Regions from separate parts of the Mesorhizobium loti R88b genome, predicted to be linked through region 2. Evidence: predicted binding sites of a transcription regulator. Region 2 holds the regulator's gene; the other holds the start of a gene.
What was found. Region 2 encodes PhoB, which activates phosphate uptake and scavenging genes when phosphate is short. Its sites were predicted from a motif close to TGTCATNNANCTGTCAT; they were not measured.
Positions count from the first base shown of each region.

Region 1 (9,992 bases), 2.0 Mb from region 2:
AAAGAGATCGAACGAAAGGTCCCGGCAGCCTACCGTCTTTCCATACATTTTCGTGAGCTGCCGGACGGAAAGCAGCGGCTGGCGGCGGGCGGGCTGGAACTGAGCCGCTGCTCTCATCGTGATTCCGATCCCGTTGCGATTTTCGAGGGTAAGAGCAATTCGATGTCGGCGGGATCGCCACGATCCGGTCCAAGGTGACCATGGTTCCGGCGAGTAGTGCAGTAGTCGGTGTCCGAGCAAACGAACATCCGACGACCCTTGTCACTCATCACGATCTCATCAAGATAACTGTCAGTCGCCCCACAAAGGGAGCAGCATTGCCTCCATCGCTGCACACGAAACGGATGGTCTTCGAAATCCAGGCTCTGCACCTGTGTGTAGGGGGGGACGGCGTAAATCCGCTTTTCACGGCCCGCGCCGAAAAGCTGAATGGCTGGATTGTTCGCTATCTTCGGGTTGTCAAATTTGGGAATAGGTGAAGGCGACATCAAATATCGCCCGTTTGTCATAACTGGATAGCTGTTGGTCGTCGCAATATGACCAAAGCGCGCGATATCTTCGTAAAGCTCGACACTCATCAGACCATATTCTGCATAGGCATGCATCTTACGGGTTTCGGAGTCCCTCGGTTCCAGCCGGCGCAACGGTTCGGGCGACGGCACTTGGTAGACGATAATTTGTCCCTCCTTGAGAGGCGTTTCGGGCACCCGATGACGCGTCTGAATGATTGTGGCAGCCTCTGTTATTTCGGTCGTAGCGATGCCGGCCACACGCTTGAAAAAACGCCGGATGGAGACGGCATTCGTTGCGTCGTCCGCGCCCTGGTCAATCACCTTCAGCGTGTCGTTTGGTCCAATGACACTGGCTGTGACTTGAATGCCGCCGGTCCCCCACCCGTACGCCAGCGGCATTTCGCGGCTGCCAAACGGAACCTGAAGGCCTGGAACGGCCATGGACTTCAAAATGCATCGCCGGATCATCCTTTTGGACTGTTCGTCCAGATACGCAAAATTGTAGGGTTGGCGGAAGCTGCGGCCGGCTGCGTTGTCATGAGGTCCCGTCATTCCGCGGCCTCCTTGCTTGAACGGCGGCGGTTATGCTCCTCCCGCAACTGTCTTATGAATTGCAGGTCGCCCTGGAAATCGACATAGTGAGGCAAAGTGAGATGCGAGACGAAACCGGCCGCCTCGAGATTGTCGGTATGGGACAGAACGAACTCTTCATCCTGAACAGGGTATTTTGCTTCCTCGCCGTATTCGCGACAGCGCAACGATCGGTCAACGATTGCCATTGCCATCGCCTTGCGCTCACTCTTTCCAAATGAGAGACCATATCCGCGGGTGAAGCGCGCAGGCTCGTCTTCCGAGCCCCCAAAGAAATCCAGCATCTGGCATTCCGTGACGATGATGTCGCCAATAGAAACAGAAAAGCCCAATTCCTCGGGTAGGATTTCTATCGTGACATCCCCAACCCTTGTTTCCCCTACGTAGGGATGGGCAGCGCCATAGCCACGCAGCGCTGAATACGCCAAACCCACGACAAATCCCTCATCGCCACGGGCCAGATTTTGCAAGCGCTGATCGCGACCGGCGGGCATGGCAAGAGGATCTCGGGTGAGATCGAAAACCGGTGACTGGTCGGGTTCCGGCAACTCGGCTTCAATCAGGTCTTCGTCGGAAATGCTGTCGAAGGCACGCGGAAAAGTTGGATCCAGCGGATCATCCGCGACCTTCGCTTTCGGCATATCGCAATCAACAATATCGAGATGATCAAAATCAAGCAGCCTATGTGTGTACTCATAGGTCGAACCGAGAATCTGCCCTCCGGGAATGTCCTTGAAGGTTGCTGAGACGCGTCGCTGAATGGCCATCCGGGCTGTATCGAGCGCGTTTGACACTGCCAAGCGCGGTAGAGTCGTGCGAAACGCCCGGAGAAGGAAGATCGCCTCAACGGCGTCGCCTTGGGCTTGTTTCAATGCCAATGCCGCAAGCTCTCTATCGTAGACAGAGCCCTCACACATCACTCGGTCGACAGCGAGACCGAACTGCTCGGCAATCTGCCGGACCGTAAGTTCGGGAACTGCTGGGTCTCCCCGCCGATCCTCCGCAACCAAACCATGTGAGTTGAGGATAGCCTCCTCCCCACCTTTTACGGCAACATAAGCCATCTAGATCTCCCCGGATATGCTGCGAGGAAGAGCGATAATTGCATTTCCGGAGGTAAAGAGAACATCGACTCCACTCGGATAAAGCTCATGATTGAGCTCCCAGTCCTCCCAAAACCAAGATGCAAGCCCATCAACGTCCACCGAAACTTCGCGCTGGATGCCCGGTCCACGCCACCGAACAGGCGGACCGCCGTTTAAAGATGGCACCTGGACAACAATCGTCGTCGAGACCTGAGGCTCCAATTCTGTTCCGGGATTGAACTCGGCCAGGCGCGGCATCGTCATCGGATTGGCCACAATGGCAAATGTCGATCTTTCAACGCTGTCCACAAACGGCACCCCGCAGTGAAACCCAAGGTACTTGCGAACCGAAGGTAGATTCGACCGGGAATCGAGCCAGACCGGTGTTTCGCAATCCGCAAGCGTGAGGCAGACGGCGGCGGTCGCCGGATCAAGGGGACCGACTGCCGCAGTGGCAGAGACCAGCGTTTGCGGCCTGCCGACATATGCATACGCATCTAACACGCGGCGGAATGTGTCCTGGCTATCGAAGACAGGATTTGCGAATCCGGGCTCAAGCCCGGCAGTATCCAAAACGCTGATCATTCCGGACTGATGCCTCGAGCCATTGCGAAAAAGTGGACCTTAGTCGAAGCCGCTTTGCGGCTCTTGATCTCACGGCGGGCGGATTGCGCGATTCCAAATTCGGTAACGAACCGAAGTACGCCGCTCGCACTGTCATCTGTTCCTTGCAACAGCGCATCGAAAACTGCCGCCAGTTGTGCATGACGCTGGTCGCGCCCGAGGACGAAGGCGAAGCCCGTCATGCCATCGGCCAACCTAACGGCACATCGGGTCATCGTGACCTCACCAAGGTTGAATAGGGCGCCGGTACCCCCGGCGCGTCCACGCACAAGCACGAGGCCGGTTTCCGGTCGGCGAAGCCAATCAAATTGCGGCTGGATGGCCAGGTTGTCCCAGGCCCGCTCAAGTTCATCGCATCGGGCTCGCGCGAGAACCGCCATCCATCGCTGCCGCTTTTCAACTTCAATCCGCACCGGTGTTCGCCGCTTCGATTAAACGCCCGGCTCAGGTCCGGGCTCATCAGGGTGTTGGACATTGATGCCTAGATGTCTAGGTATCTCCGGATAGACATAGTTCCTTTTTGCAACGATTTGATGACAGGGCATCGGCCCATCAAGTATTATTGCGATCCCGACTGGCAGAGCGGCCGCCTGATCCGCCAGAGGTGGTCTCGCGAATAAGCCGCCGTGTTCACACGCGACTCTTCGCGCTTATTCGTTCGTTTCAATAAGATATTCGTACCGGTCGCTTCGTATGACGCTGAAAGCGTATTTGATCGGTAAGCCATCCGGCGTTACGTCGACATTGGTCTCAAAAAGTACCGGGCTGGACGAAGATATTCGCAGGAGCTGCGCTTCTTGCGGGCTAGGTCTTCGGGCCGTGATCCGTGTCCATTTCCGCTTATATTCCGCGATGCCGCAGCGCTTCAAGGCGGCAGTGGGAGAGTTCATTCCCTCGAATGCGGTGGCGAGGCCAGGAACGCGCGCTGCCGGATAGTAGCTCGTTCCGGTCGCCAAAGGCCAATCATTGATGAATGAGGTCGACCTGACCTCGGTAACCAGTGCTGAGGGAGCGATGTTCAAATGACTTGCAATATCAGGTTCGACAGAAGTTTCGTTGATCGACAGTATCTCCCGCTTCACGGACTTGTTCTGACCAAGGAGCTTATAAGTGAACCTGGGATCGCTGTTCAGTTTGTGTGAAACGAAATCATCAGCAACAAAGGTTCCGACACCATGCTGAACTCGCAAGGCGCCTTCAGATTCCAAAACCTTGATGGCATTGCGCACGGTATGCCGATTGACGCCAAATCGGTCTGCCAAGACAAAATCGCCAGGCAGGCGGCCATCCTGGAAGGCTCCCGCATCAATATCATTGAGTAGAGCGGACCGAACCAGTTCCCAACGCTTCATTGAACACCATTTTCTTTTCGGTTCGAATCAATATCGTCTCCTGGAGCGATATAACTGCTCATTGTGTATTATCGGAAAAGCGGGCAATCGGAAAATGTATCGCCGGGCAGTCCAAGGACGCATGAAAGCGTTGGAGTTAAGCGCGTCGCTTCAGCCCCTTCCGCGACCTCATTCGGAACAGCCGGCCCGGAAATAATGCAAACACGATCATCCGCAGCAGAGCCAGGTCGAAAACCATGGGTAGATTTGTATTTCGGACAGCCGACCGGTTGGTCTGCCGGATGGTGTGCCGGGGTCTCTTCGAAATCACATTCTGGCGGCGCCGTGAAAGTGGCAATTCTGTTGCGGAGTTCAATTGGTAGATGATCGCTATTCCAGGCCTCTGCGCCATACTGGAGCAATTTCTTGGTTACCTCTCGGCGGTCCATATCGCTTTCAACCAAAACGTGCAGCGTTGCACCTTCGGACTGCCACACCTTTCCCGGAATGATCAGGTCCGGCAAGATTGATGTTTTGATGTTACGGTGGCCATGATCGCTGACGATCGCAATCGTGTAATCATCACGCCGACCTGCCCGGCGCAGACTATCCAAACAACGACCAACGAGAGAATCCGCGAAAGCGATCGCGAAATGAGCTTCGTCGCTCCCATAGCCGAAGTCATGCTGGAAGGCGTCCGTGGCATTGATCTCCGTAATGAGAAGATCAGGTGCCTCTTCTGACTCGAGCAGACTGGCGGCCGCGGCGATCGTAAGCTGGTCACCGATAAGCGTCCTGGTAATGCTGGATACGCCGTCCGGCCCGCTGAATTCAGGTACGTAAGAGGGCAGCGGGATGGCCCCCAGTCGGCCGCGTGGATCCTTTATCTTCAGCAGTGACGGCGTACTCCCATCGCTGGGGATCTTGATGAAGCCCGGGCCACGCAGCCAGCAAGGTGGAACATAGATGGACGTATCTTCCGGCTTAATGAGGGCGTGCCCGATGCAAGCCACGTCGAGGCCGGCACGCGAGGCAAGAGTCGCAATCGTCGGAACGAGGAGGTGTTCTGCTTCAGCTGCAACAAAGGCGCCGTCACTCAGGATGCGATTGCCAAAGATACCATGTATCTCGGCTCCGACACCTGTGAGTATGGAAGCCCGACCCGGCATGGAGGTCGCTGGTACCGCAGAGCGCATGCGGCGTACGAGATATCCATCGGCTGCCAGTGACGATAAGTTTGGCAGACGGTTGGCATGTGCTTGGAAATAGTCGGCGCTCACGCCATCGATCATTATGAGAAGAAGTTTTCGATGCGTCATTGCAATCTAGCTCACTCAAAAGAGATTAACGTTTTATACATGCTATCCAGTGGCCTGCGCCGACTTGCCGAAGATCTGGCGTGACCTTGGCACATTCTGCGCTGGCAATTGAGCACCTCGTTCTAAAGACGCAGCCTGATGGAGGTGTAACAGCGCTCGGAACTTCGCCTTTCAGAACTACCCGTGCTCGGCGAAGACTTGGATGGGGAACGGGAAGCGCTGAAACCAGGGCTTCGGTATAAGGATGAGCGGGCGCATTTCGAAATATTTCGGCCGGTGCGATTTCCACGACCTTACCGAGATACATTACGATTACCCGATCTGCTATATGGCTAACCACTCGCAGATCATGCGAGATGAACAGGATCGTAAGAGCATGCCTTTCCTTCAGATCAAGAAGTAGATTAACGATCTGAGCCTGGACCGAAACATCGAGCGCCGATACGGGCTCATCGGCGACGACGAAATCCGGCTCGGTGGCCAGGGCCCTGGCGATGGCAATCCTTTGGCGTTGCCCCCCACTAAAAGCGTGAGGGTGACGCGAGCCGTGTGCTGGGGATATTCCGACTTGAGATAAGAGTTCGGCGATCCGTACCTGCCGCGCCTGCGTTGTCAGATGAGCTTTGTGGATTGACAGCGGGTCACCAACAATTTCCGCCACAGTCATGCGCGGGTTGAGGCTGCTATACGGGTCCTGGAACACCATCTGCATTTGCCGCCGAAAAGAATACATCTCTTTGGACGACAGAGCTGTCAGATCGGTCCCTTTAAATCGGATCCGACCGGAACTCGGCGTGACAAGCCGCAGCAAGCTCCGACCTAATGTCGTCTTGCCTGAGCCGGATTCGCCGACCACGCCCACGATTTCGCCAGGAGCAATGCAAAACGATATTCCATCGACGGCTTTTATGGATCGTTTCAACCTGAACGGTGAGATGTTGCGGAGTGGCAGATGGACGCGAAGGCTGTCAACTTCAAGCAAGGGCTTGCCACCATAGGTGATCGGGACTGCACCGGTTTCGGGCGTTTCAATATCGCTAATATTAGCATTCATAGGACAGCCTCCGGCTCCCCAGCGGCCTCCACGATTTGACGCCAATGCATGCAACGCACGCTGTGCCCGCGGACTGTTTCGAGGTCCGGTGGGCGGTAGGCGCAATCAGCGGCTGCATGGCAGCATCGTGGGCGAAAGGAGCAGCCAATTGACAGGTTTGCGAGGTCCGGAGGATCGCCGGGCACGGCAGAAAGCCGCCGGGAAGATCCGTCTCCGGAGTGGAGGCCCGGCCGCGCTTTTAGTAGACCGCGAGTGTAGGGCATCCACGGATCGTCGAATATCTGCATGACATCGCCTTCTTCGACAATTCGGCCGGCGTACATCACCAGAACCCGGTCAGCGATCTCGGCGACGACGCTGAGGTCATGCGTGATGAACAGCAGTGCCATGCCAGTGTCCGCCTGCAACTCGTGAAGGAGGCCGAGAATTTGCGATTGAACTGTCGCGTCGAGCGCTGTGGTCGGTTCATCGGCGATGAGTAACTTAGGGCGACACGAGAGTGCGATCGCGATCATTGCTCTTTGTCGCATGCCACCGGACAGCTGGTGCGGGTAATCGTCCAGGCGGCGTTGAGCGTCGGGAATACCGACGCGATCAAGCATTGCCTTTGCTTGCCGGCGCGCCTCACGAGCACTGCACTGTTTATGGGTTCGAAGAACCTCCGCGATCTGCTCGCCTACGGTGCAGACGGGATTAAGCGCCGCCGCGGGTTCTTGAAATATCATGGCAATTTCGTTGCCCAAGATCGTGCGTTGACGTCGTTGAGAAATCCGGAGAAGGTCCTCCCCTCCATAGAGGACCTTCCCCGCAACTACGCGCCCCATCGACTTTGGGATAAGGTTCAGGATAGAAAAGGCAGTTGCCGATTTGCCCGATCCGGATTCTCCGACAAGGCACACAGTACTCCCTTGCTGAACCGAGAACGACACATCTTCGACTGCTCTGACAGTGCGACCTTGGGAGTAGAAATAGGTGCGTAGATTTTCGACACGGAGAAGCTCGCTCTGTTTCATCCTAGACTTACCTAGTTGCTGGGAGGTCTAGCTTTTCACTTCGTGAAGTGAATGTTGTCGGGGCGAAAGTCCATTGTGTATTCGGTGTTCGGGAGCCACTGAATACCTGATCGGACCCCGTAGAATTCCGGTGCGCGGTACAAATACGTGCCCGGAGCTTCCTCCTCAAAAAGGTCGATCATCTTCTGGTAGATGTCGTGACGACGTCTCCTGTCGAGGGTCGTCTCGCCCTCCTCGGCCAGTTCGTCGAAGTGCGCCTCGTCTTTCCAAAGGTCCTTCGACCAAGTCATGTAGAGGGTGACCGCAGGATCCGTTGGCACGACCCAGTCAGAGCTGTTTCGTGCGGTAAGTACCGGATTGTCCTTGGTGAGTTGGGTCCATCCTTCATCGACGCGGACACTGGCATTTACGCCAATCGCCTTCCACATCTGCACGACGGCTTCCGCAACAGCGACGCCATTGGTGTAGTACACTGGGTGCGTCACGTAGAAGATCGGCTGCCCTTTGTACGATGATTCCTTAAGCAGCTGACGAGCTCGATCCGGGTCGAACGGCGGAGTCGGGCGATTGGGGTCATAAAGCTCGGGTCCCCATGCCTCGTATTGCGCCGAATGCGGAAGCGTGGCCTTGCCATCCCATAGGGCATCGACGAGCAACTGGCGATTGATCGCCAGATTGAGGGCCTGTCGGAGCTTCACATCGGCCATCACCGGATTATAGGTGTTGTATTGAATGAAGTGGTGGTTCATCAAGACACTGCGAACTTTGCAGCAACCCAGACTTTCCACGGCTTTTAATTGATCCGGAGGTATGCTGTTGACAATGTCGACTTCACCATTTGCAAGTGCAGTTATTCTTGCCGACACCTCTGGTATGGACCTGAACGTCAATCTGGAGATCGTGGGGCGTCCACGGAAGTAGGAGTCATTTGCTTTGAGATCGATGCTTTCATCAGGCTGGAGCTTGACGAAATCGAATGGACCTGTGCCCACTGGCTTTTGCCCAAAACCGCTTTCTCCGACCGACTCGAAATATGCCTTCGGCACGATTTCGCTGGTGTGATAGGCCAGCAGCTGAAGCAGGATCGGGCTTGGTGCCTTCGTCGTGATCCTCACAGTTAGGTCATCGACGGCGTCGATTCGCTCGATAACCTTGAGAAGATTCCTGGCTTCGACATAATCGGAAGCCGGATCCAGGATGCGGTCGAACGTGAATTTCACATCAGCACTGGTGAGAGGCTGACCATTGTGGAAATGAACATCGGGCCGGAGTGAAAACTCCATGGTGCGGTCATCGATCTGCTTCCAGCTCTCTGCCAAGCCGGGCACGAGTTCATAGGACGTCCGGTCTTTGCTTTTGGAAAAGTCCCTCGCGACCAGCGTATCAAACATGTTGTAGGTGATGGGTAAGTCCACATTCCCGAGAGCTAGCCCAGGATCGAAATTGGCGCGAACCGTGTTGACGCCAACGGTGAGTGGCGGCCTCGTATCCTCCTGCGCGACAGCGAAGGTCGGCAGCAGCATGGCGATGGCCAAGAGTAGTTTTCGCATATGGGGTCTCCAAGATTAAGGTGATGGTGGCTAGTCTTTCCTGCAGGAAATGGGATTGGAGCTGCGGCTCTTACGTGCGGCTCCGGGGATCGAGGGAGGCACGCAGCCAATCACCGATCGTGGCTGCCGCGACGGTGATCATAACGATCACGACACACGGAAATATCGCGAGCCAAGGTGTGGAGATCAGGTAGTTTCTGGCCTCGCCGAGTAGCGATCCGAGGGAAACATTTGGCGGCTGAACACCTACGCCGAGGAAAGAAAGTGAAGACTCCAGCACGACGATCTCGGCAAAGCTCAAGCTGGCCAGAACGACGACGGGCGAGAACGTGTTAGGAAGAACGTGACGCATCGCGATACGCCAAGGCGACGCCCCTGAACATCGAGCCGCTTCGATGAAACTGCGTCCTTGGAGGGCCACGACCTGCCCGCGGACGATGCGGGCATACCTATAGTAATCCGAAAAGCCGATGATCAGCACCAAAACGAGTGGATGCGTACCAGCTAATGCGACTGCTGTCAGAGCCACCAAAGTGGTTGGCACAGCGGCCTGCGCGTCAACCACAGCCGACAGGCATTGGTCGGCCCATCCTCCTAACGTTCCGGAAATCAATCCGCCCAGCGTGCCCGCGACGACGCCAATAAAGACACCGGCAAAAGCGATGAATAGCGTGGTGCGCGTCGCGAAAAGGAGGCGAGAAAAAACATCGCGCCCAAGATGATCAGTTCCTAACGGATGGTCGTCTGTGCCGCCTGCGAAAACAGGCGGCTGGAGACGACTCAACAGGCTTTGCTCGGAGATATCGTGTGGAGTGATTGCGGGAGCAGCTAAAGCCAACAAGATCATAAGAAACAGAATGGAGAGCGAAATGATCCTCGCTGCCGGCGGGCGGCCACGCCGGGGCGGAGCCAG
Region 1 is NZ_CP033367.1:6,927,784-6,937,775, forward strand. Features, by position in the region: gene phnK (phosphonate C-P lyase system protein PhnK) at 1-117, opposite strand, end outside; gene EB235_RS33410 (alpha-D-ribose 1-methylphosphonate 5-phosphate C-P-lyase PhnJ) at 114-1,064, opposite strand; gene EB235_RS33415 (carbon-phosphorus lyase complex subunit PhnI) at 1,061-2,167, opposite strand; gene phnH (phosphonate C-P lyase system protein PhnH) at 2,168-2,773, opposite strand; gene phnG (phosphonate C-P lyase system protein PhnG) at 2,770-3,225, opposite strand; gene phnF (phosphonate metabolism transcriptional regulator PhnF) at 3,463-4,164, opposite strand; gene EB235_RS33435 (alkaline phosphatase family protein) at 4,233-5,462, opposite strand; gene EB235_RS33440 (ABC transporter ATP-binding protein) at 5,488-6,516, opposite strand; gene EB235_RS33445 (ABC transporter ATP-binding protein) at 6,513-7,529, opposite strand; gene EB235_RS33450 (ABC transporter substrate-binding protein) at 7,565-9,079, opposite strand; gene EB235_RS33455 (ABC transporter permease) at 9,150-9,992, opposite strand, start outside.
Region 1: the regulator PhoB is predicted to act here: its motif matches at 3,335-3,351, upstream of phnG (phosphonate C-P lyase system protein PhnG).

Region 2 (9,992 bases):
GGCAGCCAGCCGTCCGTATAGGCCTCACCGACGTTCTTGATCTTGCCGCTGTCGATGGCTGCCTTGAGCACTTCCATCGAGCCCGAGAACAGGAAATCGGCATTCGGATCGGAGCCCGAGCCCTTGATGAAGACATAGTTGCCTTCCGGCTTGGCCTTGAACACGGCAGCGGCCTGCAAGCGGCCGACTTCCTTGTTGTCGAAGGTCAGGTAGAAGACGTCCTTGTTCTCGATCAGGCGGTCATAGCCGACGACCGGAATGCCTTCGTCCAGCGCCTTCTGCACCGCCGGACCGATCGCCGACGCGTCCTGCGCCAGGATGATCAGCGAATTGGCGCCCTGCGAGATCAGGCTTTCGACATCGGTGAGCTGCTTGCCGGGATTGGACTGGGCGTCGGCCGAAATATACTTGTCGCCGGCGGCCTCGATGGCCTTCTTCATTGCGGCTTCGTCGGTCTTCCAGCGCTCTTCCTGGAAGTTGGACCACGAAACGCCGATGACTTTGTCCTTCGCCTGCGCGACCGACGCAAGCGTCAGCGACATGGCGACACCCGCCAGGATGGCGGCTGTGAATCTCTTCATTGTATCCTCCCTGCGCCGCGTATGGCGCGACCAAACTGACCCGAAGGCCGGCACAGAGGCTCTATTTTTTCGAGCCTCGAAAAAACACTGATCCAACGCCGGAACGCTGTCAACATCGATTCTGATGGATTTTGATGTGCTCGCGAATTTTTTTCGAGCCTCGGAATAAATAAATGACAGGACGGGCTGCTTCTGCCAGTATTTGGGTGTGTCGCTGACAGTGTTCGAGGGGCTGGAAGAACCGCGGCGACCGGGAGGATGTGGAAAAGATGTCGGTCGGTATCCGCCACGACGATCTGCGCCGGCGCAACCGCGCCATGGTGATCGCGGCCGTGCGCCGGGCCGGTCGGCCCTCACGCACAGAGATCGCCGCGACCACTGGCCTCAGCCACTCGACCATATCGGCGATTTCCTCCGATCTGATCAGTGAAGGCATCCTGGCCGAAGGCAAGCCGAGCGAGGCCGGCGCGCTCAAACGCGGCAGGCCGCAGGTCGGTCTCGGCCTCAACCCGGAGGCCGCCGCTGTCATGACCGTGGTGCTGTCGCTGAATTTCCTCTCCGTCGCCGTCATCGACTATGCCGGCCAGGTGGTATCGGAGGAGCAGCGCCGGCTGGACACGCTGACTATGTCGCGCGAGGCGCTGATCGGCGAATGCGTGGCCATCGTGCGGCGACGCCTCGCGGATCCCGACATCGATGTCCGCAGCGTTGCCCGCATCGCGCTGGCGATCCAGGGCATCACCGACACCGATGCCCGAGCGATGCTCTGGTCGCCGATCACGCCGCAGACCGATATCGCCTTCGCCGACATACTCGAAGCCGAGTTTGGCATCCCGGCCACCATGGAAAACGACTGCAACATGATGGCGGTGGCGCTGCGCTGGCGCGATCCCGAGCGCTACCGCGACGACTTCATCGCCATCCTGCTTTCGCACGGCATCGGCATGGGCCTGGTGCTGAAAGGCGAACTGTTCACCGGCACCCATTCGTCGGGCGGCGAGTTCGGCCACATGATCCATCGGCCGAACGGCGCGCTCTGCCGCTGCGGGCGCCGCGGCTGTGTCGAGGCCTATGCCGGCAACTACGCCATCTGGCGCAACGCAAAACAGCTCGGCGAGGACACCGAGCCGGTCGCAGATGTCAGCGACGCGCAGATGCGGGCCCTTGCCGCGACGGCGCGGGAGCGGGACGGGCCGGAACGCGAAGCCTACCGCAAGGCGGGCGAGGCGCTGGGCTACGGCCTCGGCAGCCTGTTCGCCCTGATCGACCCCGCCCCCGTCGCCATGGTCGGCGTCAGCGCCGCCGCCTTCGACCTGATCGAGCCGGCATTGCGGGAGGCCATCGCCCAGACCGCCGGCGGCCAACACTCTAAATCGATATCCTTCGACACCGAGCCGAATGAACTGCCGCTGATCCGCGAAGGCTGCGCCATGCGTGCACTGACCTTCGTCGACCAGGAGATTTTCGCGCCGGGCGCGCAGGCCAGAGGGAACGCCGGAAAGAGCGTTGCCTGAGGATCTGGATCAACCAATCGTTGAAGCGGCATTCTGGACGTGGGCGGCAGTGACCAGGAAAGCTGCGAGCCGTTGGGCCTCCCCAGCCAACGGAGCGTTTTTGCTGTGGCAGAGGTAGTAACCTCTGTCGGTGCGCAACACATCCTTGGCGAGAGGCACCAACCGCCCAGCTGCCAGTTCTGACTGTAGCAAGGCCACGCTACCCAACGCGACGCCGTTGCCGCGTATGGCTTCGCCGATGGTCTGGGAATAGGTACTCATTGTGACGAGAGGCCAATCTTCGAGTCCTTTGAGAGAGAGGCCGTCAAACCACACCCGCCAGTCAACCCAGTCGGGCGCCGAGCGTAGGTAATTGAGCAGCGGCGGACCATCACTTCGGCGGTACTGCTGGAACGAGCCGTTGCCATCGGCTCCCAGCGTGGCCGCCAGCGCTGGAGATGCCATCGGCACCATCTCCTCGTCGAGGAGCCGTGTGGTGCGACATCCCGGAACCACACCGTCGCTATAGATCACCAGCAGGTCATTCTTGGCCGCCAGCAGGTCGCCCGTGTTGTCGGAGGTGACCAGTCGCGTCGGGCAGGCGTCACCAGAAAGCCCGAAGGCCTGCAACTGCGCCGTGAGCCAGAACATGCCGACAACGGTATGCGCACCAATAGACAGCGGCCGCATGGCGTGCTCGCGCAAAGTGCCCAGGCCTTGGCGCAGGAATTCAAGCGCCATCCCGACGGTGTGATAGAGCCGCTCCCCGCTTTCGGTGGACGCGAGCCGTTTACCATTGCGGATGAACAGAGGTTCTCCGATCCATTTCTCAAGCTGGTGAATGCGTTTGCTGACAGCAGCCTGCGAGACGTGGAGTTCGGCAGCGCAACCCGTGAAGCTGCCGACGCGATGGGCGGCCTCAAAGAAAATGAGCAGGTCCAGCGGCGGAAGGGTAGTCCGGTATCTCTTCATAACCAGAGGTTATTAGGGAGGCGGAGTTTTTTCAACGTTTCCGCAACGGCGCTTTGGATGCACTTTCGCTGTCAGGCAGTAGCCCTCTCGTGAGAGATGGCAACTCGATTGGCGCCGCCGGAGATAGCAACCTATGACCGCCTTCCCTCGCATCGGGTTCGTTGGACTGGGGACCATGGGCGGTCCCATGTGTCAGAGACTTGCGAAGGCAGGTTACCCAGTCACTGCCTTCGATCTTAGTCCAGCCGCCCTCGAAAGAACCGTCGCCGTCGGTGCCACGGCTGGGTCTTCGGCAGCGGACTGTGCTGCTCAGGCCGACGTCTTCCTGACCTCCCTTCCAAGACCCGATCACGTGGAAGCAGTCATGGCCGGCGAGAACGGCGCACTCAAAGGCCTGAAGCCAGGAAGCCTGTGGATCGACCTGACCACCAATCGCAACGAGCTCGTGTTCCAACTCGCTTCGGAAGCCCCGGACGGCGTGAAGGTCGTGGATTCCCCGGTCACCGGAGCGGTGGACGGAGCAAGGAACGGAAAGCTCACGCTTTTCGCTGGTGGGGATCAACTGTCGTTCGACCGGGCCGCCCCGGTACTCGGCCATCTCGGTATGGTCATCCATTGTGGCGGTCTCGGCACCGGCAATGTCGTGAAGCTGGTGACGAACCAGTTGTGGTTCATCGCGGCGGCCGCCATCGGAGAGGGGTTCGCCACTGGTATCGCCAACGGCGTCGAGCTTGGCACGCTCTGGCATGCGATCCGCAACAGCGTCGGCGACAGTTTTGTCGCCCAGCATGATGCGCCATCCATCTTCGCCGGACACTATGACCCGTCCTTCTCGCTGGACCTGTGCCTCAAGGACCTTCGCCTGATCCAGGAACTGAACCGCAACGTGCGGGCGGCTTTGCCCATGACAATGGCGGCGCAAGGAGCGTTCGCTCTCGCCGCCAGCCGCTACGGCGCAGGCGCGGCCGAACTGCATGTTGCCCGGCGCATCGAAGACGACGCCGGCATCTCGATGCGCCTTGAGGGCGACTGGGTTCCGCCATGGCAACAGTGATGGCGGCGGACAGGCGCTGGATAGAGGAGCCTCAGGGGAGTTTGACATGAAAGTTGGTTTCATCGGGCTGGGCATGATGGGCAGGAACGCGGCGCTGAACGTTGCCCGAAACGGGTTCGAGATGGTCGTATACGATGTCCGCCCCGATGCCCTGGAGCCCCTGCTCGAGAAAGGTGCCAAGCCTGCCGACAGCGCGGCAGACGTGCTCAGTCGTGTCGATGTCGTGGTCACCATGGTGTTCGGCCCGAAAGAAATCGAAGCTGTGGTTCGTGGTGAGAAAGGATTTCTATCGTCGGACTGCCAAGGGAAATACTGGATCGATCTCACCACCAGCAGTCCGAACCTTATGCGCACGCTCGGCGATGATTTCCGCGCCAAGGGCGGTGCCGTGGTCGACGCGCCAGTCACGGGGTCGGTGGATTCGGCCATCCGTGGCGACATGATCATGTTCGTCGGCGGCGAGAATGCAGACATCGAGCATGTCCGCCCGGTGATCGAGGCGATGGGCGAGGTGCGCAAGGTTGGCAGGCATGGAAACGGCTATGTCGCCAAGCTGGTCAACAACCAGCTCTGGAAGGTCCACGCTGCGGCGATCGGCGAGGCGATGGTCACAGCCAAGCTCGCGGGCCTTGAGCCGGATATCTGGTGGTCGGCGATGAAGGGCGGTGCAGCCGACAGCTTCGTCATGCAGCATGACGTGCCGTCTATCTTCGCCGGTCATTATGACCCCTCCTTCCCCCTGGCGCTCTGTCTCAAGGATCTGGGCCTGATCGAAGAGCTGATGAACGAGACAGGGACGCGCAGCGAACTCACCCGCGCGACACATGATCGGTTCAAGGAAGCGGCTTTGCGCTATGGCAAGGAAGCAGGCGAGATGACCGTATGTAAGGTAATCGAGGACGACGCCGGCGTTGAACTACGAGTTGCCGGAAACTGGGTGGCGCCGTGGGAGGTAAAAATTCCCAAAGCCTGAGCCCGGTCGATGCCACATTGGATGGCATCGGCGATGCACTCCCTTCGCGCTGATCGGATGCCGAGAGTGGCTCTCATATCCCATTCAAGGCTTGAAACCGAGGGCGCCGATGAGCTCGTCCAGCGACTCTGCATGTCCTTTGTTGCCTATGCCACCGCCTATTCCGGACGACGTGGGCAAATCCGATTTCCATTCGGTTGGTGCAAGTTGGAGGCCGATGGCCCAACTTTGCATATCACCGCGGGAGCAGAGGACCTGGCGGGCCTGGAACGCGTCGACGGGATCGTTGTCGATCGGCTGAAGCGGGTCGCCCGCCGCCAGCAACGCGAATTGATCTTGCCGCTGTCGCCATGGTCGGCGTCAGCGCCGCCGCCTTCAACCTGATCGAACCTGCATCGCGCGAGGCGATTGCACAGACCGCCGATTCCGTTGATCGCCAGGGCAGGAAAACCGCCGGCGTAAGCACGAATCAGATAGGCGCTGTTGTTTGCGCTGCTTGAGTATTCGCGTTAACTCTTCATCGAACGGAGGCGCAGTATCAGCCGGATGCGATGTAACATGCGATATGAATTGGCCCTTGCAATTCTCCTGGGGATGCCGCTGCCAGCTCATGCTGAAGGAACCGACCATTGCACAAAGAGCCAAAGTCCCGACATGCCGGGTATGGCAATTGCAATGGCTGTGTCGGTCCATGTGCTGGCAGAACGACTTTGCAATGCCGAGCACACACCTCTGTGGCCGTGGCTCGCCGACGTTTATGAAAAGTCTGAGTGCCTGTCACACGCCGCAAGTGTTGAAAAGGCGAAGAGCGACGAAGCTAAAGTCGCCTCGATGGGTGTGGCCGATGCGATGGAAGGCTTGGGCCTGGAGCAAGCCAAGACTCATGACCTTGAACATGCTGACACCCACGTGAAAGAGCTTGCGCTGTCAGAATTAGGCGGGTGTGCCGGAGTGATAGGACTTTTGAAACAAATCGATAACAGCGATAAGCAATAAGTCGACGAACTGATCGTGCAAGCAATCTGTTTTGACTCCAGCCTCACCGCTCTCTCGAGAGCGATCAGATGCTCATCGGCCAGCATCAAGAACTGCATGATGTATTGCACGACTTCGGTGCAGGCGTTCGACAGCGCTGTGAGTTCGAAGCCGTGAGGCGACTTGGTGTCGGGCTGTATGACGGCCGGCCGTAGTAGCCCACGGCGGCGACGAGATTGGCGAGAAGCATCGCCTTCCTGCCCGGAGAACCTCCGTAGGACCTTCCGCGCCGAAAGACCTAATCTTCCCGGATCGCGTAACCCGCCCCACGGATGGTGCGGATCACATCCGGCATACGGCCATTGTTGACCGCCTTGCGCAGGCGGCCGACATGCACGTCGACCGTGCGCTCGTCGATGTAGATCGTCTCGCCCCAGACATTGTCGAGCAGCTGGCTGCGCGAGAACACGCGGCCGGGATGGCGCATCATGAATTCGAGCAGGCGGAATTCGGTCGGCCCGAGCCGGATCTCGCTTTTCTTGCGATAGACCCGGTGTGATTCACGATCGAGCACGATGTCGCCGACCTTGAGTACGCTGGACAGCACTTCCGGCTTGGCGCGGCGCAGCAGCGCCTTGATGCGGGCCATGAATTCCGGCGTCGAGAACGGCTTGACCAGATAATCGTCGGCACCGGTCGAAAGGCCGCGCACGCGGTCGCTTTCCTCGCCCCGCGCCGTCAGCATGATGATCGGCAGCCGCTCGGTCTCGGGCCGCATTCTTAGCCGACGACAGAGTTCGATGCCGGACACCGCCGGCACCATCCAATCGAGCACCAGAAGGTCGGGGACGTTTTCCTGCAGCCGGATTTCGGCTTCGTCGCCGCGCGTCACCACCTCGACCTGGTAACCTTCAGATTCCAGATTGTAGCGGAGGAGCACGCCTAGCGGCTCCTCATCCTCCACCACCATGATGCGTGGCGCGATCATCGGCTTGTCACCCTGTTATGCCGCCGGCGCCGACATTGCGGTCTCGTCCTGCTTCGGGCGATTGGCGGGCAGCTGCGTGCCGGTCAGCACATAATACGCATTTTCGGCGATGTTGGTCACGTGGTCGCCGATGCGCTCGAGATTCTTGGCGCAGAACAACAGATGAGTGCACGCCGTGATGTTGCGCGGATCTTCCATCATGTATGTCAACAGCTCGCGGAACACCGAGGTGTATTTGACGTCGATGCGCTCGTCGTCATTCCTCAGCTTGGCGAGTGCCGCGCCGTCACCCGCCGCATACTCCTCGACCACGCCATGCACCTGGATCAGCACCAGCTGCGCCATGGCATCGATGGAGTGCGACAGGTCGCGCGGCGTGGCGCTGAGACCGACGGTGCCGACGCGCTTGGCGATGTTCTTGGCAAGGTCGCCGATGCGTTCGAGGTCGCCGGCCATGCGGATCGAGCCGACGACATGGCGCAGATCGTCGGCCATCGGCTGGCGCTTGGCGATCAGCGTGATGGCGCGGTCGTCGAGTTCGCGTTGGCGGGCATCCATGATGGCGTCGTCGGAGACGACTCGCTGGGCAAGAGCATTGTCGGAGTTCAGCAGCGCCTTGGTGGCGCCGCCGACCATCGAGCCGGCGAGATCGCCCATATCGCTGATCAGCCTGCTGATTTGTCCGAGCTCCTCGTCGAAGGCTGCAACCGTGTGTTCGGCCATGATCCTGGTCCTCGTATGCGTGCGATCAGCCGAAGCGGCCGGTGATGTAGTCCTGCGTGCGCTTCTCGCGGGGCGAAGTGAAGATCTTCTCGGTCTTGTCGAACTCGACCAGTTCGCCCAGATACATGAACGCTGTCTGCTTCGAGACGCGCGCCGCCTGCTGCATGTTGTGGGTGACGATGACGATCGTGTAGTCGGCTTGCAACTCGTCGATCAGCTCTTCGATCTTGGCGGTCGACAGCGGATCGAGCGCCGACGCCGGCTCGTCGAGCAGAATGACTTCCGGCTTCACCGCCACGGTGCGGGCGATGCAAAGCCGCTGCTGCTGGCCGCCGGAAAGGCTGAGACCGCTGGCGTTGAGCTTGTCCTTGACCTCGTTCCACAGTGCTGCGCGCTTCAGCGCCTGCTCGACACGGCCATCCATCTCGGCCTTGCTGATCTTCTCATAGAGCCTGACGCCAAAGGCGATGTTCTCATAGATCGACATCGGGAACGGCGTCGGCTTCTGGAACACCATGCCGATCTTGGTGCGCAAGAGGTTGAGGTCCTGCGAACGGTCGAGAACGTTCTGGCCGTCGAGCAGCACCTGGCCCTCGGCGGTCTGCTTGGGATAGAGCTCGTAGATGCGGTTGAAGACGCGCAACAGCGTCGATTTTCCGCAACCCGACGGTCCGATGAAGGCGGTGACGCTGCGCTCGGGCAGCGACAGTGTGATGTCCTTAAGCGCCTTCGACTGGCCATAGTAGAAATTGAGGTTCTTGACCTCGATTTTCACCTTGGCGGCGGCCTCGGTTGCGATCGTCATGTCTGGAGACAACATCTGGCTCATTTGTCCTCTCTGCGTCCGGTCAGGCTGCGCGCAACGATGCTGAGCGCGAGGACCGTCAATGTGATGATGAGTGCGCCGGTCCACGCCAGTTGCTGCCATTCCTCATAGGGGCTGAGAGCGAACTGAAAGATGGTGACCGGCAAGCTGGCCATCGGAGCGTTGAGGTTGCTCGACCAGAACTGGTTGTTGAGCGCCGTGAACAGCAATGGTGCCGTCTCGCCGGAGATACGGGCGATCGACAGCAATATGCCGGTGACGATGCCGGAAAGGGCGGCGCGGTAAGCGACCGACTTGATGACCACCCAGCGCGGCGCACCGATCGCGGTGCCGGCTTCGCGCAAGGCGTTGGGCACCAGATTGAGCATGTCCTCGGTGGTGCGCACGACGACCGGGATGACCAGGATGGCAAGCGCGACAGCGCCGGCGATCGCCGAGAAATGCCCCATCGGCCGCACCATCAATTCATAGACGAACAGGCCGATGATGATCGACGGCGCCGACAGCAGGATGTCGTTGATGAAACGCACCACGGTGGTGAGCTTCGAGAAGCGGCCGTACTCGGCCATGTAGGTGCCGGCCAGCACGCCGATCGGCGTGCCGACAATGACTGCGATGACCGTCATCACCACGCTGCCATAGATGGCATTGAGCAGGCCGCCGGCGTCGCCGGGCGGCGGCGTCATTTGCGTGAAGACATCAAACGACAAGCCGGCGGTACCCTTGTAGACCAGCGCGCCGAGGATCAGTGCCAGCCAGGCAAGCCCGATGCCCGCGGCAATGACGCACAGCGTCATCATCACCGAGTTTCTGCTCTTGCGGCGGCTGTGAAGCGATGAGGCTGTCGACATCGGCTCAGGCTCCGGTGCGGGCGTCGATGCGCATCAGCATGTAGCGTGCGATGGCAAGGATCAGGAAGGTGATGACGAACAGGATGAGGCCGAGCGCCACCAGCGAGGAGGTGTAGAGATCGCCGACAGCTTCGGTGAATTCATTGGCGATCGTGGCCGAGATCGTCGTTGCCGGCGCAAACAGCGAGGTCGAGATGCGATGCGCGTTGCCGATGACGAAGGTCACTGCCATGGTTTCGCCGAGCGCGCGGCCGAGGCCCAGCATGACGCCGCCCATGATACCGATGCGGGTGTAGGGGATGACAACGCGGCGGGTCACTTCCCAGGTCGTGCAGCCAATGCCGTAGGCTGACTCTTTCAATACCGGCGGCACCGTGTCGAAGACGTCCTTGGTGATCGAGGTGATGAAGGGCAGCACCATGATGGCAAGGATCAGCGACGAGGTCAGCAGGCCGATGCCGTAAGGCGGACCGGCAAAAAGGCTGTTAAGGCCGGGAATGCCATGGAACACGCTGATGATGAAGGGCTGTATCGTCGTCTGCAGGAACGGTGCCAG
Region 2 is NZ_CP033367.1:1,681,756-1,691,747, reverse strand. Features, by position in the region: gene xylF (D-xylose ABC transporter substrate-binding protein) at 1-581, opposite strand, end outside; gene EB235_RS08300 (ROK family protein) at 851-2,095, shown strand; gene EB235_RS08295 (LysR family transcriptional regulator) at 2,105-3,046, opposite strand; gene EB235_RS08290 (NAD(P)-dependent oxidoreductase) at 3,180-4,100, shown strand; gene EB235_RS08285 (NAD(P)-dependent oxidoreductase) at 4,021-5,073, shown strand; partial or broken gene EB235_RS35255 (hypothetical protein) at 5,083-5,337, shown strand; gene EB235_RS08275 (hypothetical protein) at 5,424-5,573, shown strand; gene EB235_RS08270 (hypothetical protein) at 5,632-6,069, shown strand; gene phoB (phosphate regulon transcriptional regulator PhoB) at 6,347-7,036, opposite strand; gene phoU (phosphate signaling complex protein PhoU) at 7,052-7,759, opposite strand; gene pstB (phosphate ABC transporter ATP-binding protein PstB) at 7,785-8,588, opposite strand; gene pstA (phosphate ABC transporter permease PstA) at 8,585-9,436, opposite strand; gene pstC (phosphate ABC transporter permease subunit PstC) at 9,441-9,992, opposite strand, start outside.